DNA from 2 places in the Micromonospora maris AB-18-032 genome. Region 2 is predicted to be linked to the other one. Evidence: riboswitches for the same ligand, from Rfam matches in the RefSeq annotation. Region 2 holds a riboswitch; the other holds the start of a gene.

Region 1 (6,138 bases), 610 kb from region 2:
CCGCCCGCCCGGCCGCGATCTCGTCCCGAACGAACTCCGGCGACATGCCCTCCCGGATCGCCACGAACTCCATCTCCGGCGTGACCACCCCGGCCCGGGCGTACGCGAGCTGGGTCGGCCGTTTCCCGTCCGCCCCGGCCAACGGTGTGCCCGGTCCGCGTACCGGGGCGACATCTCCCCGCTCGGCGATCCACGGCCCGCGCAGCGCGGGCAGCCCGACCTGCGGATCGGAGCCCGGACCGGAGGTGTCGTAGAGCCGCACCGGCGGGTTGTCCCCGGTCAGCCCCACCTCCGCGAACGGCACCCGGATCTCCGGCCGCGATCCCTCGACGTACACCTTGCGCCGTACCTGCATGACAACCTCCCTGCTCAGGCGGACCAGCCGAAGTGGTCCAACGGGCCGCGTCCCGCGCCCAACTCCCAGGCCCGTGCGCCGGTCAGCGCGCGGGTCACGTACTCCTTGGCGGTGGCGACCGCCACCGGCACCGAATCGCCCATCGCCAGCCGCACCGCGGTCGCCGCCGAGAACGAGCACCCGGTCCCGTGGCTGTGCCGCGTCGGCACCCGAGGGGCCCGCAGCACCGTCGTCCCGTCCGGCCCGTGCAGCACGTCCAGCGCCTCGCCGCCGGTGTCGACGTCACCGCCGGTCACGATCACCCACTCCGGCCCGCCGGACGCCAGGGCCCGGGCGGCCGTCGTCATCTCCGCCAGGTCGGTCACTGCAGCGCCGGTGAGCGCCGCGGCCTCCGCGCTGTTCGGGGTCGCCACCCGGGCGTACGGCAACAGCCGCTCCACCGCCGCCACCACGCCGAGCCGGTGCCCGCTGGTGGCCACCAGCACCGGATCGACGACGAGCTGCGGCAGTCGCCCGGCCGCCGCGGCGTCGGCGATCGCCCCCGCCACCGCCGGCGTGCCGAGCATCCCGGTCTTGACCGCCCGTACCGAGAAGTCGGACAGCACGCTGTCGAGCTGGTCGGTGACGGTCTGCGGGGGCAGCGGCAGGACGGCGTCCACGCCTCGGGTGTTCTGCGCGGTCACCGCGGTGATCACGCTGGTGCCGTAGGCGCCGAGCGCGGCGAAGACCTTCAGGTCGGCCTGGATGCCGGCGCCGCCGCCGGAGTCCGAGCCGGCCACGGTGAGCACGGTCGTCGGGGTCATCTGTCTTCCTCAACGGTTGCGGTTGGGGCTGCCTCGAAGGCGCTGGTCAGTTCGGCGGCGGTCTGCTGTGGATCGGGAGAACGCATGATCGCGCCGAGAACGGCGACACCGACAGCGCCCGCCTGCACGCAGGCGCGGACCTGGGCCGGGATTTCGATGCCGCCGAGGGCCAGTGCCGGTAACGGGCTCAGCCGGATCAGCCTGGCCAGTCCCACGGGTCGCAGGGGTGGGCCGTAGCCGGGCTTGGATCTGGTGGGGAAGACCGGGGAGAGCGTGACGTAGTCCTCCGTGGTCAGTCGGCTCAGTTCCCCCTCGTCGTGGCACGATCGGCCGACCAGGTCGGCCTCCGGCGGCGGGTACGGGTCGGCGGCCGACAGGTGGAGGGCCACCAGCGGCCGGCCCGCAGCCGGTACGGGGATGGCGAGCAGCGGGTCGGGACCAGCGACGATCAGGTTGCCGCCGGCTTCGGCCAGGATCGGCTGCAACTCGTCGGCGAGCGCCCGACGTTCCTCGCGCAGCAGGTCCTTCTCGCGCAGCACCACCCACCGCACTCCCCCGGCCACCGCCCCCGCCACCACGCCGACCAGATCGCCCCGCGCCGCCCGCCGATCGGTCAACAGCACGACCCCGCCGGGAATCCTGGTGCGCAACGGCCCCTGGAGGGGCACTTCCGTCCCAAGATCGACTGGTTGGGGGGTCATAGATCCGGGCGGCCTTCGTCGGGGGTGGAGGCGAGGGCGTGGAAACGGCGGGGGATGCGGCCGGCACCGGCGGCGAGACGACCGGCGGTGATCGCGTGGCGCATCGCGGTGGCCATCGCCACCGGATCGGCGGCCCGGGTCACCGCGCTGGCCAGCAGCACCGCGTCGCAGCCCAACTCCATGGCCAGCGCCGCGTCGGAGGCGGTACCGATCCCGGCGTCCAGGATCACCGGCACGTCGACGCTCTGCCGGATCAGCCGGATGTGGTGCGGGTTGGACACCCCCAGCCCCGACCCGATCGGCGAGCCGGCCGGCATCACCGCCGCGCAGCCGACGTCGGCGAGCCGGCGGGCCAGGATCGGATCATCCGAGGTGTACGGCAGCACGGTGAACCCGTCGGCGACGAGTTCCTCGGCGGCGCGCAGCAGTTCCACCCCGTCGGGCAGCAGCGTACGCTCGTCGCCGATCACCTCCAGCTTGACCCAGTCGGTGTCGAACGCGTCCCTCGCCAGGTGCGCCACCTTCACCGCTTCCCCGGCGGTGTAGCAGCCGGCCGTGTTCGGCAGCAGCCGTACCCCGCACCGGTCCAGCAGATCCAGCAGACCGCCCGAGCCGCCGGGGACGGTGTCCACCCGGCGCAGGGCGAGGGTGACCAGCTCGGTGCCGGAGGCCCGGATCGCCTGCTCCAGCACGTGCAGGTTCGCCGCCCCACCGGTACCGAGGATCAGCCGCGACCCGAACCGGGTGCCGCCGATCTCGAAGCCGTCGGAGTCCATGGTCATCCGCCCTGCGCGGCGCTGAGCACCTCGACCCGGTCGCCACCGCGCAGCGCCGTCGCCGGCCAGCCGGTACGCGGCACCACCTCACCGTTCACCGCCACCGCCACCCCGCGCTGCTGCGGGGTGACCTGCCGAACCAGGTCGGCGACCGTGGCACCGTCGGGCACGTCCCGCTCGACACCGTTCACCGTCAACTCCACAGGTCCTCCTCCTTGCTGTCCGGGTGGAACCGGTCGGCCCGAAACGGAGTGAGCAGCGGGTCGTCCGTCCCCTCTCCGGTGATCAGGCCGGTGATCAGATCCGCGGTGACCGGGGTGAGCACGATCCCGTGCCGGTGGTGGCCGGTGGCCGCCAGCACGTCCGGTCGGCCCGGGAGCGGCCCGAGGATCGGCGCGTTGTCCGGGGTGCCCGGACGCAGCCCGGCGATCGTTTCCACCAGGTCGTACTCGGCCAGCTCGGGCATCAGATCGACGGCGGCCCGCAGCAGCCGCAGCACCGCACCGGCGGAGACCGCCACGTCGGTGCGTTCCTCGACGGTGGCACCGACCACCACCTCGCCGCACTCGCGTGGCACCAGGTAGACGTGCTCGCCGTCGGCGTACCCCCGGATGACGTGCCGGAAGCCCGGCGGACCGCCGTCGGGGGTGCGTAGCCGCAGCACCTGGCCCTTCACCGGGCGGACCGGCAGCCCGGTGAGGGCGGCGGCGCCGCAGCCGGCGGCGACCACGGTCACCCCGCCCGACGGCTCGGACAGCTGCCTGACCGGTTCGGTGACCAGCACCGCGCCGGCCCGCGCGGCGGCGAGGCGCAGCGCCGGCACCAGGCGCCGCGGATCGACCTGGTGGTCGGTGGCGGCGAGCGCGCCGCCGCGGACCCGCGGCGCCAGCGCCGGTTCGCGCGCCCGCAGCTGGGAGGGGCGCAGCAAGCTCACCGGCAGGCCCAGCCCCTGCTGGTACGACCACAGTCGACGCGCCTCGGCCAGGTCGTCGGCGGTGAGCCCGACCATCAGGGTGCCCTCGGTCCGGTACCCGATGTCGACCCCGGTCGCCTCGGTCAGCTCGGCGGCGAAGCCCGGCCAGCGTCGGGCGGATTCGGTGAGCAGCCCGGTCAGCTCGTGTTCGCCGAAGTACGCCTCGGCCACCGGCGCCAGCATGCCCGCAGCAACGTGCGAGGCACCCGAGCCCGGCGCCGGATCGTGCACCACGACGCGCAGCCCGCGTGCCGCGCACCGCCACGCGATCGCCAACCCGATCGGCCCCGCCCCCACCACCGTCACCTGCGGTGCAAGGAAGGGCCCCTTGTTAACGCCTCCGGTAGAGGAAGGGCCCCTTGTTAACACGCCAGCGCGTCCACGAACTCGGCTGCGGCGTGGGCGGGGTCGGCGGCTCCGGAGAGCGCGCCGACCACCGCCACCCCGTACACGCCGGCGGACCGCAACACAGGCACGTCCTCCGCCGTCACTCCCCCGATGGCGATCACCGGCACGGTGACCGCCTCGACCACCGCCCGGACGCCCGCCACGCCGATCGCCGGCGGCAGGCCGTCCTTGGTGGTGGTGGCGTGGCAGGGGCCCACGCCCAGATAGCTTGCTCCGGCGGCGACCGCCTCGGCCGCCGACACCGGCTCGCGCGCGGTGGCGCCCAGCACCGCATCCGGGCCGAGCACCCGTCGGGCCGTCGCCACCGGCAGGTCGTCGGCACCGACGTGGCCGCCGGACGCGCCCGCCGCCAACGCCACATGCAACCGGTCGTTGACCAGGCAGGTGACCCCGTACGGGCGGCAGAGCACCAGCACCTGGCGGGTCAGCTCGTACGCCTCGCGGTCGGTGGTGGTGTCCTCGACCCGGACCTGGACGACCAGTTCGGTGTGGGCCACCGGCAGGGCGGCGGCGAGCACGGCGAGCGCATCCCGCCCGGGGCGGGTATCGGTGATCAGATGCAGTCGTCCGAGGGACGGCACGGCAACTCTCCTCCCTGCGCCGGCATTACCCGGATCAGGTTCGACGGTCGGGGGCTGGCAGCCCCCCTCTCAGCCCGGTACACCGGGCTCCCGTGGGTTCGTTGGGTGTCACCGTACGTTGTTTCGGCTGTGCCGCCAACCCCCGTGCTGCCACACGAGCCGGGCCGTGGGCAGCCGCGTCAATCCGACTCGCCGGGACGCGGTGACCGAAAAAGACCCCGATATGCAGCGACTCATGCCAATTCCCCAGGCCCTCGTTACCAATCTGTTACATCAATGAGTCTTGCCCGAAACCGATCGACGAACACAAATTGAATGATCGGCTCAGTTCCTCGGCAGCCAGACCCTCACCGTCAGGTACGAGCGCTCGGACCGAACCGGAGTAGTCACCGCCGCCCGCTCCGACCCGTCCCACACGGAAAGAGGAGACTTTCGTGCCCCGAACCCGCCGTCGACGAGCAACGCCCGGCCTGTTTACCGTCGCGCTACTCGCCCTCGTACTCGTGCTGGCCGGTGCGCCGGCTCCGGTCACCGGCCCCGCAGCCGCCCAGGCCGCGGGCCGTACCGCTGCCGCTGCCGCCGCTGACCCGTACTCCGTCCTGGTGTTCTCCAAGACCGCCGGGTTCCGCCACGACTCGATCCCGGCGGGCATCCGGGCGATCCAACAACTCGGTACCGCGAACAATTTCACAGTCGTCACCACAGAGGACGGCGGTGCCTTCACCGACACCAACCTGGCCCGGTTCAAGGCGGTCATCTGGTTGTCGACCACCGGCGACGTGCTCAACGCCAGCCAGCAGTCGGCCTTCGAGCGCTACATCCGCGCCGGTGGTGGATACGTCGGCGTGCACGCCGCCTCCGACACCGAGTACGACTGGGCCTGGTACGGCCAGCTGGTCGGCGCGTACTTCAACAGCCACCCGGCGAACCAGACCGCGACCGTGAAGGTCGAGGACTACGCGCACGAGTCGACCCGGCACCTGCCGGAGCGGTGGTCCCGGTACGACGAGTGGTACAACTTCCGCACCAACCCCCGCGCCCGTCAGGTGCAGGTGCTGGCCTCGCTCGACGAGCGCAGCTACAGCCCCGGTAGCGGGGCGATGGGGCACGACCACCCGATCGCCTGGTGCCAGGGCTACGACGGCGGCCGGTCCTGGTACACCGGCGGTGGGCACACCCAGGAGTCCTTCTCCGACGCGGCGTTCCTTCAGCACCTGCTCGGCGGCATTCAGACCGCGGCCGGGGTGGTGCACTCCGACTGCGGTGCGGGCCGGGCCGCCAGCTTCGAGAAGGTGACGCTGGACAGCAACACCAGCAACCCGATGGAGCTGGACATCGCGCCCGACGGGCGAGTCTTCTACATCGAGCGCGACGGCCGCGTGCAGATCATCAAGCCGGACACCGGCCAGACCGTCACCGCACTGCGGTTGAGCGTCTTCGCCGGCAACGAGGACGGCCTGCTCGGCATCCGACTCGACCCCAACTTCGCCAGCAACGGATGGGTCTGGCTCTACTACGCCCCGAGCGCGGGCGGCTCCCGC
Region 2 (6,138 bases):
GTGCTGCGACGGTAGCGCGCTTCGATGCCCGCCCGCGTCATCCCCCACCCCTGGTCACCATGTGGTCGCCCCCTCTTGCGGCGACGATCATGCACTCTCGGTCGCCGTTGCGCGTAGATTATCCCCTTTGCGGGGACGACAACTGCATGATCGACGGGAGCTAGGGGGAGGGGGTGTAGGGGAGGGGTGCGGGGTCAGGGGGTGAGGGGGGTGAAGGTGCCGAGGGTGATGCTGATGGTGAGGGCGGCGGCGGCCAGGGCGGGGGCGCAGATGAGCAGGAGCCAGTCGGCGGTGGAGAAGGGCTGGTGGCGGGCGAAGGTGCGCCCGGTGGTGGAGTCGAAGCCGCGGGCGTCCATGGCGACGGCGAGTCGGGTGCCCCGGCGGATCGCCCCGACCAGCAGGGTGAACGCGGTCGAGGCGAACAGTCGCAGCTTGGCCACCGGGTTGCGGCCGGCCTCCACGCCCCGTGCCCGGCGGGCCATGGCGATCATTTGCCACTCCTGGCCGAGCAGCGGTAGCAGCCGGAACGCGGCCAACGCGCCGATGGCGAACCGGGCCGGTGCCTTCGCGTTCTGCACCAGCGCGTCGGCCAGATCGGTCGGATCGGTGGTGGCGAAGACGATCACGCCGGGCAGCGCGACCGCGAACAGGCGCAGCACCAGGCCGAGGGCGGTGAGCAGCACCGACGAGGTGACCATGATCGGCCCGGCGTCGAGCAGCACCCGTCCCGACCGGTCGGCGGCGAACAGGACCAGGGTGACCAGTACGCCGCCGGCGGCGAGCAGCAACGGCCAGGCCCGACGGAGCAGCACCCGGTACCGCAGGCCGAACAACGGCAGTACTGCCAACTCCACCGCCAGGGCGATCGCCGGCGCGACCGGATCCAGCGTCGCCAGCAGCGGGAAGGCGAACAGCAGCGCCGCTGCCAGCTTGGCCACCGGGTTACGGCGGGCCAGCGGGGCGTCCGGGCGCGCGACCGGTTCGAGGTCGATCATCGTTGCCCCGCCGTCGCCGGCCCGGCATCGTCTGTCGGCGACATCCGCATCCCACCCTCGCTTCCAGCCGGCCGTCCACGATCAACGGGGCGACCGTCACCCGGCTCGCGGGTAGGCAGGTCGGGGCGGTCGCTGGGGTCGTCGCCGCGGCGCGGTACGGGCCGCAGGGTCAGGGTGCGGTCGGCCAGCGCGGCCACGAAGTCGGTGTCGTGGGTGACCGTCACCAGGCCGTGGCCGGCGTCGCGCAGTTCCGCGAAGAGGTCCACCAGCTCCCGCCAGGTCCGCCGGTCCTGCCCGAAGGTGGGCTCGTCGCAGATCACCAGCCGGGGCGCGGTGGCCAGGGCGGTCGCGACACTCAGCCGCCGGGCCTCCCCGCCGGAGAGGGTGTACGGGTTGGCCCCGGCCAGCTTGTCCAGCCGCAGCCGCTGCAGCAGGTCGTCGACGCGCTGGCGGACCACGGCGTCGGTGGCGCCCGTCCGGCGCGGACCCAACGCCAGTTCGTCGAAGACCGTGCTGGTGACGAACTGGTGTTCCGGATCCTGGAACACCGAGCCGATCCGGCGCGCCAGCGCGGGCGCACGCCACCGGTGCGGTGCCGTGCGGGCGTCGGCCCCGGCCAGTTCCGTGCTGCCCGACAGTCGTCCGGTGCCGGGCTTGAGCAGCCCGCCGAGCAACAACGCGAGGGTGGACTTGCCGGCGCCGTTGGGACCGAGCACGGCGAGCGCCTCACCGGCGCGTACGGTCAGGTTGGTGGGGGCCAGCCGGGGTGGCTGGCCGAGCCGGTCGGCGGTGAGCAACACCTCGCCTGCCGGAGCGATGGCCGGGCGTGGCGGGAACTGCCGGCCCGGCACCCAGACGCCGTCGGCGGCGAGGGCGTCGCCGTGCGCGGCGAAGACGGCTTCCGGCGTACCGTCGGCCCGCACGCCGCCACCGGCTTCGAGCACGACCACCCGGTCCACCAGGGGCAGGGCATCGGCGATCCGGTGCTCGACCAGGATCAGTGTGGTGTCGCCGTCGACCGCGCGGGCGATCGCGGCGCGGACCAGGTCGGCGCCGGCCGGGTCGAGGTTGGCGGTGGGCTCGTCGAGCAGCAGCAGGTCGGGGCGCAGCGCGAGCGCACCGGCCAGGGCGAGCCGCTGCTGTTCGCCGCCGGAGAGCGCCGCAGTGCGACGGTCCCGGTGGTACGGGAACCCGACCCGCTGCAACGCCTCGTCGACGCGGGGCCAGATCTGTGCTGCCGGTACGCCCCGGTTCTCCAGCCCGAACGCCACGTCGTCGCCGCTGCGGGCCATGACCAGCTGGGACTGCGGATCCTGAAAGACGATGCCGACCCGTTCGCGGACCTCGGCCGGCGGGCGACCGTCGATCTCGATGATGCCCTCCTGCTCACCGGAGTCCTCCGGCAACAGTCCCGCCAAAGCGGCCAGCACCGTGCTCTTGCCCGCCCCGGAAGGCCCGAGCAGCAACACCCGTTCCCCCCGCCGCACCCACAGGTCCACCCCGCGCACGGCCCACGCCCGCCGCCCCGCATGCCGCCACCCGAACCCCCGCAGCCGCACCCCACCCACCCCGTACCCCCCTCCTCCCACCGTCACTCACCCACCGTCACCCACCACCCCGCCATCGCGCGTTGATCAAGAAGTTTGCGTCCGAGAAATGCAGGTCGACAGACGCAATCTTCTTGATCAACAGGGGCGGGGGGTTAGACGAGGGTTTGGGTGCGGCCGGAGGGGAAGCGGGACAGGGCGCCGGTGCGTGCGAGGGAGTTGGTGAGGGCGTACGCGCCTACGCCGGCGATCGCGGCGGCGCTGAGGATGGTGAACAGCGCGTACGGGATCCGGTAGCTGACCAGTTCGTACGCGGTGTTCCAGACGAAGAAGTCGAACAGGGCGGCACCGAGGCCGGTCATCGCGCCGGCGAGCAGTGCGGTCGGCAGCCGGAACGAGCGGTAGCGGAAGGCGGCGAAGGCCAGTTCCGCGCCGAGGCCCTGGATCAGGCCCTGGACGATGGTGACGCCGCCCCACTCCGAGCCCAGCAGTGCGGAGACCGTCGCCGCGACCGCCTCGCAGAACAGCGCGGCACCCGGCTTGCGGATCACCAGGCCGCCGAGCACCGCGGGGATCAGCCAGACGCCGTACATGATGGCCTGGCTGGCCGGGAAGAAGGCGAAGGCCGGGTCAACGGCCCGCCAGAGCAGCCCCCAGGCCCAGAAGATCACACCGAAGGCGACGGCGATCACCGCAGCCACGACGATGTCGATGGTGCGCCACCGGTTGGCGGTCGGTCGAATCATGATTGCTCCCAGTCCAGTGTTCGAACCAGGTAAGACGCACGCCGCGCCCGACGGCACCGGGCCGTGGCGGGCTGGAGGTGGACCGAACTCCCTGCGCTGGCATTACCCAGATCAGGTACGGAGGGTCTGCGGGCGAACCCGCACTCTCAGCGCTGTGCGCTCCCCTGTCGGAGGTGAAGTTGTCTCGCCGACGCTAACACCTTTAAAGATCAACAGGCAATGTGATCTACGCAGGTCACGCCCGGTGCGGCCCGAGCCGCCCGTACGTCCGCCCGCCACATCCACCCGTTTCCGTGACATTCATCGACGTTGTCGGTGCCGGACGGTAATCTCAGCCCGCCGAATCTCCCAGGTGAAGAGACGACAGGGTGAGCACAGACACGGATCACGCCGTACCGGCCGACGAACCGCAGGGCCGTCCCGGCGGCGTCGCCACCGAGGCGCCGGCGACCCACCCGGACGGCCCCACACCACCCCGACGCTGGCTCGGTGACCGGATCGGCTCGGTGGAGGTGCTGGCCGGGCTGCTGATTCTGCTGATCATCTTTCGGGATCCGCTGGCCGGGGCGCTTGACGATCCGCGCCTGCAGACCTGGACCACGGTGTTCGTCTCGATCATGGTGCAGGCGGTGCCGTTCCTGGTCTTCGGGGTGCTGCTCTCGGCCGTGATCGCGGTCTTCGTACCCCGGTCGTTCTGGGCCCGGGCGCTGCCCCGGCACCCGGCCCTGGCGGTGCCGGCGGCCAGCGCGGCCGGCGTGGTGCTGCCCGGCTGCGAGTGCGGCTCCGTGCCGATCGCCGGTTCGCTGATCCGCCGCGGGGTCACCCCGGCCGCCGCCCTGGCCTTCCTGCTCGCCGCACCGGCGGTCAACCCGATCGTGCTGACCGCCACCGCGGTCGCCTTCCCCGACAACCCCGAGATGGTCCTCGCCCGGGGCCTCGCCAGCCTCGTCGTGGCCATGGTGATGGGTTGGCTCTGGCTGCGTCTCGGGCGTACCGAGTGGATCAGGATGCCGCGCCGACCCGAGTTGGACGACCCCCGGCGCGGGCGGGCGTTCTGGGCCGCCGTCCGGCACGACGTCACCCACGCCGGTGGCTTCCTGGTGCTCGGCGCGATGGCCGCCGCCAGCATCAACGTCCTGGTGCCGGAACGCTGGCTGCAGACCCTCGCCGACAACGCCTGGCTGTCCATCCTGGCGCTGGCGGCACTCGCCGTGCTGCTCTCGCTCTGCTCCGAGGCGGACGCCTTCGTGGCCGCCTCGCTGTCGCAGTTCTCCCTCACGTCCCGACTGGTGTTCCTGGTGGTGGGGCCGATGGTCGATCTCAAGCTGATCTCGATGCAGGCCGGTGTCTTCGGCCGCCGGTTCGCGTTCCGGTTCGCGCCGACCACGTTCGCGGTGGCCCTGCTGATCGCCGTCGGTGTCGGGGCGGTGCTGCTGTGAACCGGCAGGCCCAGGCGGTGGTCCTGCTGCTGCTCGGCGGCGCGGTGCTGCGGGCCAGCCTCTCCGACCTCTACCTGCGCTACGTCAAGGAAGGGCTACGACCGTTCCTGATCGCCGCCGGTCTGTTGCTGGTGGTCGCGGCGATCATGACCCTCTGGTACGAGCTACGTCCGGTCCGCACCCGCTCCGACGAACCTGCCGACGACCACGACGACCACACCCACCACGAACCGCGCGTCGGCTGGCTGCTCATCCTGCCCGTGCTCGGCCTGCTGCTGGTCGCCCCGCCGGCCCTCGGCTCGTACGCGGCCAGCCAGTCCGGCACCGCGCTGAACGCCCCGCGACAGTCGGACTACCCGCCGCTGCCCGACGCCGACCCCGCGCCGGTAAGCGTCCTCGACTACGCGGCCCGGGCGTTGTTCGACCGAGGTGCCTCGATCGGCGACCGGCGGGTGCTGTTGACCGGTTTCCTCGCCACCGGCGAGGACGGCCGACCCATCCTGGCCCGCATGGTGCTGTCCTGCTGCGCGGCCGACGGACGGCCGGTCAAGCTCGGCCTCACCGGCGACGTGCCGGCCGGTCTGCCCGACGACACCTGGGTCGAGGTGATCGGCCGGTACAGCGACCGGATCGGTCGTGACCCGGTCAACGACGCCGAGATCCCCTACCTGCAGGTCGAGTCCTGGCGGCCGATACCCACCCCCAAGCAGCAGTACGACTGACCGTCCACCTCGGTAGGCTGCGGGTCATGCACATCGACGCCCGAGGTATGCGGTTCGACGTCACGGCGGGCGGCCCGGAGCACGGTGAGCCGGTGCTGCTGCTGCACGGCTTCCCGCAGCACGCGGGCGAGTGGAACGACGTGACGCCGACCCTGCACGTGGCCGGTCTGCGCACCTACGCGGTCAACCAGCGTGGCTACTCGCCGGGCGCCCGACCGACCGAAGTCGAGGCGTACCGGTTGACGGAGCTGGTCGCCGACGCGGCCGCCGTGCTGGACGCCCTCGGCGTCGACTCCGCCCACGTGGTGGGGCACGACTGGGGTGCCGTGGTGGCCTGGGCGCTGGCCGCCGAGCATCCGGAGCGGGTCCGCACGCTGACCGCCGTCTCCGTGCCGCATCCGGCCGCCATGGCGTACGCGCTCAGCGAGGATTCGCAGCAGAAGGCGCGCTCGGCGTACATGCTGCTGTTCCGTCGGCCCGGGGTGGCCGAGAAGACGCTGCTGGCCCTGGGGGCCCGCGGGTTGCGCCGGATGTTGCGCGGCGTCGGCGACGCGGCGCGGGTGTCGGCGTACGCCGAACCGATGCGCGAGCCCGGCGCGTTGACCGCGGCGCTGAACTGGTACCGGGCGATGTCCTGGACGGACCTGGCGGCCACCGGCCCGTCGCGGGTGCCGACCACCTTCGTGTGG

What was found. Region 2 has a riboswitch for thiamine pyrophosphate ahead of VAB18032_RS23265 (ECF transporter S component). Riboswitches for the same ligand answer to the same signal wherever they lie in the genome.
Region 1: it holds a riboswitch for thiamine pyrophosphate, as region 2 does, so the genes downstream of both, thiE (thiamine phosphate synthase) here and VAB18032_RS23265 (ECF transporter S component) in region 2, are expected to answer to the same signal.

What each region holds. Positions count from the first base shown of each region.
Region 1 covers NC_015434.1:5,892,795-5,898,932, forward strand. The annotation lists gene thiC (phosphomethylpyrimidine synthase ThiC) at 1-355, opposite strand, end outside; gene thiD (bifunctional hydroxymethylpyrimidine kinase/phosphomethylpyrimidine kinase) at 370-1,158, opposite strand; gene VAB18032_RS26010 (thiamine phosphate synthase) at 1,155-1,781, opposite strand; gene VAB18032_RS26015 (thiazole synthase) at 1,856-2,635, opposite strand; gene thiS (sulfur carrier protein ThiS) at 2,638-2,838, opposite strand; gene thiO (glycine oxidase ThiO) at 2,829-3,977, opposite strand; gene thiE (thiamine phosphate synthase) at 3,971-4,597, opposite strand; TPP riboswitch at 4,592-4,701, opposite strand; gene VAB18032_RS26035 (ThuA domain-containing protein) at 5,032-6,138, shown strand, end outside.
Region 2 covers NC_015434.1:5,279,349-5,285,486, reverse strand. The annotation lists gene VAB18032_RS23275 (energy-coupling factor transporter transmembrane component T family protein) at 195-995, opposite strand; gene VAB18032_RS23270 (ABC transporter ATP-binding protein) at 992-2,563, opposite strand; gene VAB18032_RS23265 (ECF transporter S component) at 2,698-3,288, opposite strand; TPP riboswitch at 3,359-3,464, opposite strand; gene VAB18032_RS23260 (permease) at 3,786-4,727, shown strand; gene VAB18032_RS23255 (TIGR03943 family putative permease subunit) at 4,724-5,449, shown strand; gene VAB18032_RS23250 (alpha/beta fold hydrolase) at 5,476-6,138, shown strand, end outside.